DNA from 2 places in the Variovorax terrae genome. Region 1 is predicted to be linked to the other one. Evidence: predicted binding sites of a transcription regulator. Region 1 holds the regulator's gene; the other holds the start of a gene.
The links. Region 1 encodes sigma-54, which starts transcription at its own class of promoters, with help from an activator protein. Its sites were predicted from a motif close to TGGCANGNAANCTGCTTT; they were not measured.
Positions count from the first base shown of each region.

Region 2: MMF98_RS11950 (collagen-like triple helix repeat-containing protein) is a predicted target of sigma-54. The motif match lies at 1,382-1,399, and genes of this name have one in related genera.

Region 1 covers NZ_JALGBI010000003.1:710,804-713,000, reverse strand. The annotation lists gene MMF98_RS22740 (Bug family tripartite tricarboxylate transporter substrate binding protein) at 1-114, shown strand, start outside; gene MMF98_RS22735 (RNA polymerase factor sigma-54) at 212-1,765, opposite strand; gene lptB (LPS export ABC transporter ATP-binding protein) at 1,860-2,197, opposite strand, start outside.
Region 2 covers NZ_JALGBI010000001.1:2,539,548-2,541,744, reverse strand. The annotation lists gene MMF98_RS11955 (CoA transferase) at 1-1,205, shown strand, start outside; gene MMF98_RS11950 (collagen-like triple helix repeat-containing protein) at 1,436-2,197, shown strand, end outside.

The DNA.
Region 1 (2,197 bases):
CTCGGCACCGAGGCCGATGCGCAGGGCGTGGCCGAGTTCGGCGCCGCGGTCAAGTCGAGCTGGGAACGCTACCGCGCGATCGTGCAGTCGACCGGGTTCACCGCGGAAGACTGAGCGGCGCCGCGGCGCGCCCTTCACCTGCTGGAACGTCCTCCCCTCCTCGCTGAGGCGGCGCGCCGGGGTGCGCGACGAGCAGTCGAGCCGGCCGCCGCTACAGCGCCTTGCGCAGGTTGGCGGGCGCGATGCGCAGCGCCTCGCGGTACTTGGCCACCGTGCGGCGCGCGCACTCGATGCCCTGCTCCTTGAGCATCTCGGAAATCTGGTTGTCCGACAGCGGCTTCTTCGTGCTCTCGGAGGCCACGAACTGCTTGATCAGCGCGCGCACCGCGGTGCTGGAGGCGTTGCCGCCAGTCTCGGTGCCCAGGGCCGAGCCGAAGAAGTATTTGAGCTCGAACGTGCCGTAGGGCGTGGCCATGTACTTGGCGGTGGTCACGCGCGAGATGGTGGACTCGTGCAGGCCCAGCTCGTCGGCGATCTCGCGCAGCACCAGCGGGCGCATCGCCAGCTCGCCGTGCACGAAGAAGTTCTTCTGGCGCTCGACGATGGCGTTGGAGACGCGCAGGATGGTGTCGAAGCGCTGCTGGATGTTCTTGATGAACCAGCGCGCCTCCTGCAGCCGCTGCTGCAGCGCCTGGTGGCCCTCGCCCTTGTGCGACTTGAGCGCGTTGGCGTAGATGTCGTGCACCTTCAGGCGTGGCATCACGTCGGGGTTGAGCTGCACGCGAAAGCGCACCTGCGCGCCGCGCCCCGCCTTGACCACGATCACGTCGGGCACGATGATGTTGCGCTCCACGTCGACGAAGCGCCGCCCCGGCTTGGGCTCGAGCCGGGTGATGAGCGGGATCGCGGCCCGCACGTCGGCCTCGCTGTGGCCGCACAGCTGGGCCAGGCGCTTCACATCGCGCCGCGCCAGCAGCTCGATCGGCAGGGCGCACAGCGCCAGGGCGGTATCGCGGTCCGGCACGGTGCGCGGCAGGGCGTTCAGCTGCAGCGTCAGGCACTCGCTAAGCGTGCGTGCGCCCACCCCGGTGGGCTCCAGGTGCTGCAGCAGGTGCAGCGCCACCGTGAAGCGGTGCACCAACTCCTCGCCCTGTTCCAGGTCGTCGCCGGCCAGGCTGACGGCCAGCGCCTCGAGCGAGTCTTCCAGGTAGCCATCGTCGTTGAGCGACTCGATCAGGAAGCTCAGGGCGGCCCGGTCGGTGTCGTCCAGGCGCAGCGCCAGCGCCTGGCGGTGCAGATGGCTTTGCAGCGATTCCTGGCTGCGCGCGAGTTCGGTGGCGTCGACGTCGTCGCCGTCATGGTTGTTGTTCTTGCGCGCGGGCGCGTCGCCGCCCCATTCGCTGTCGTCGGGGGCGATGTCGATGCCGCCATCGCCCTCCCAATCCGGCGCATCCTCGGCCGCCGCCGGGTTTTCTGAATCATTGGGAGCAGAGGTCCCTGTGTCGCCTTGATAGTTTGCTATCGAATCAGGAGCAACCTCGGCCTCGTGGCCGTCGTCCTGCGCCGGCGCATCGGCCTGCGCGAGGCCGAACTCCTCGCGCGGCGCCTCGTCCAGCGTGAGTTCGAGAAAGGGGTTGTCGTCGAGCATCTGCTCGACTTCCTGGCTCAGCTCGAGCGTGGACAGCTGCAGCAGCCGGATCGACTGCTGCAGCTGCGGCGTGAGCGCCAGGTGCTGCGAGACGCGAAGGGAAAGGCCTTGTTTCACGGCAGCTGCGGCCCCGCGGCCAAAGGCAGCGAACGGCCGCTCTCCGAGCAAGTGCGGCGGCCGCGCGCCATGGGCAGACAGCGGGCGGAAGCCATCACATCCTGAAATGCTCGCCGAGGTACACGCGGCGTACGTCGGCGTTGTTGACGATCTCCGAGGGCGTGCCCTGGGCCAGCACGTGGCCGTCGCTGATGATGTAGGCGTGGTCGCAGATGCCCAGGGTCTCGCGCACGTTGTGGTCGGTGATGAGCACGCCGATGCCGCGCGACTTCAGGAAGCCGATGATGCGCTGGATCTCGATCACGGCGATCGGGTCGATGCCGGCGAACGGCTCGTCCAGCAGGATGAAGCGCGGCTGGGTGGCCAGCGCGCGCGCAATCTCCACGCGGCGGCGCTCGCCGCCCGACAGCGCCAGCGCCGGCGAATCGCGCA
Region 2 (2,197 bases), on a different contig from region 1:
ACGCGCGCGGCGTGGCGCGTCAGCAAGTCAGCGTGGACATGCGGCAGGCCGCGCTCGAGTGCGTCGGCTGGTTCAGCCTCGATGGGCGCGTGCCCGCCAAGTGGGATCCCTTCTCGGGCCTGTACCGCAGCCGGGACGGCTGGGTCCGCATCCATGCCAATTTCGCGCACCACCGTGACGGCGCCTTGCGCCTGCTGGGCCTGAACCCCTCCACCGCGCAGCGCGGCGATGCCGAGCACGCGATGCTCGGATGGCGCGCCGAAGATTTTGAAGATGCCGCGGCCCAGGCCGGCCTGGTGGCGACGGCCCTGCGCAGCTTCGAGCAATGGGATGCCCATCCCCAGGGGCAGGCCGTGGCCGCGCAGCCGCTGTTCACGCTGGAGCGCATCGGCGAAGCCGCGCCGCGGGCACTGCCGGCACTGGGCGCGGACTCGCTCCCGCTGTCGGGCCTGCGCGTGCTGGACCTCACGCGCATTCTGGCCGGGCCGGTGTGCGGCCGGACCCTGGCGGGCTATGGCGCTGACGTGATGCTGGTCAATGCGCCGCAGCTGCCCAATATCGAATCGATCGCCGACACCAGCCGCGGCAAGCTGTCCACCCACATCGACCTGCGCACGCCGCAGGGCTGTGCCGACCTGGCGCGCCTGCTGGAGGAGGCCCATGTCTTCGTCCAGGGCTATCGGCCCGGCGGCCTCGATGCGCTGGGCTTCGGCCCGCAGGCTGTGGCGGCGCTGCGGCCGGGCATCGTCTATGTCTCCCTCTCGGCCTATGGCGAGCAGGGGCCCTGGCGGGCCCGGCGCGGCTTCGACTCGCTGGTGCAGACCGCCACGGGATTCAACCTGGCCGAAGCGCAGGCTGCCGGCATGGCAGAGCCCAGGGCGCTGCCCATTCAGATCCTCGATTACGCGACCGGCTACCTGATGGCCTTCGCGGTCGCGGCCGCCCTGCGCCGCCAGCGGCTGGAAGGCGGGAGCTGGCACGCGCGGCTGTCGCTGGCACAGACGGGGCGCTGGATCCGGGAACTGGGCCGCGTCGAACATGGCTTCGCCGTGGCCTGGCCTGAGGCGGCTCCCTATCTCGAAACCTCGGCTTCCGGGTTTGGCGAACTGGTGGCCACGCGGCACAGCGTGGTGCTGTCGAGGTCGCCCGCGCGATGGCTGCGGCCGTCGATGCCGCCGGGCACCCACGCGCCCGCCTGGCCCTGACCGGCAGGCCCGGCGCGTGTTGCGGTGTTACGGCTGCTCGTTCGCGGCGTTACGTAACGCCCCGTAGCAAATGACGCTGCGGCCCGGCGTCGAGGGTACGCCAGTTTTCTGAATTTCCATTTCAAATCAACAGCTTGCAGCCGACGGGGAGGTTGGCTGGCAGGGCGCGCCGGCATCGGCACGCATGTTGCTCATTTCATGTTTTCTGTGTCAATTCAATGGAGGTCATGATGAGCAAAGCTAACTGGAAACAATCGGTTCTGACTCGCGCCCTGCTGGCAGGCAGCGTTGCGGCCTTGTGCGTGCTGGGGGGCTGTGCCAGCGATGGATCGCTCAACCTGGGCGGAGGCGACGCCGGTGGCAGCGGCGGTGGCACGGGCGGTGGAGGTGGCAGCAATGGCGGAGGCAATGGGGGTGGCGGGACCATCGCAACGACGCCGATCGCAGACATCATTCAGAAAACGGGCGATTCGACCAGCACGCTGGGTTCGGCGGTCGGCAGCCTCGGCACGGAAATTTCGCGCGCGCTGCCCAGCGCCCTGGGAACGCAAACCAGCGACGGTCTCAAGGGCGTCTTCGTGAACACGGGCAAGGCCGTCGACGCGCTCGGCGGCGGCCTGACCCAGGGGCTGGGGCAACTGGGCAAGACCGACGATCCCGTCGGGACGACGGCGGGCAGTCTGGGGGGCGTGGTGGTGCACGCCGGCAAGGCGGTGTCCAGCCTGGGCGAAACCGTGAGCGGGCTCGGTGGCGCATCGGCCCTCCAGCCGCTGGCCCCCGTGACGGGGCCGGTCGGCGGGCTGGTGGATCAGGTGGGTGCGGCCGTCAGCCAGGTGGGCACCCAACTGGGCACGCAACTGACGACGGGGCCGGTGAAGCAGGTCACGCGCTCGGCCAGTTCGCTGATCACGCCGCTGGCCACCTACACGCTGCGGACGACGCAGGATGTGGGCCATGCCACGGGCCTGGGCCAACCCGTCAGCAACCTGCTG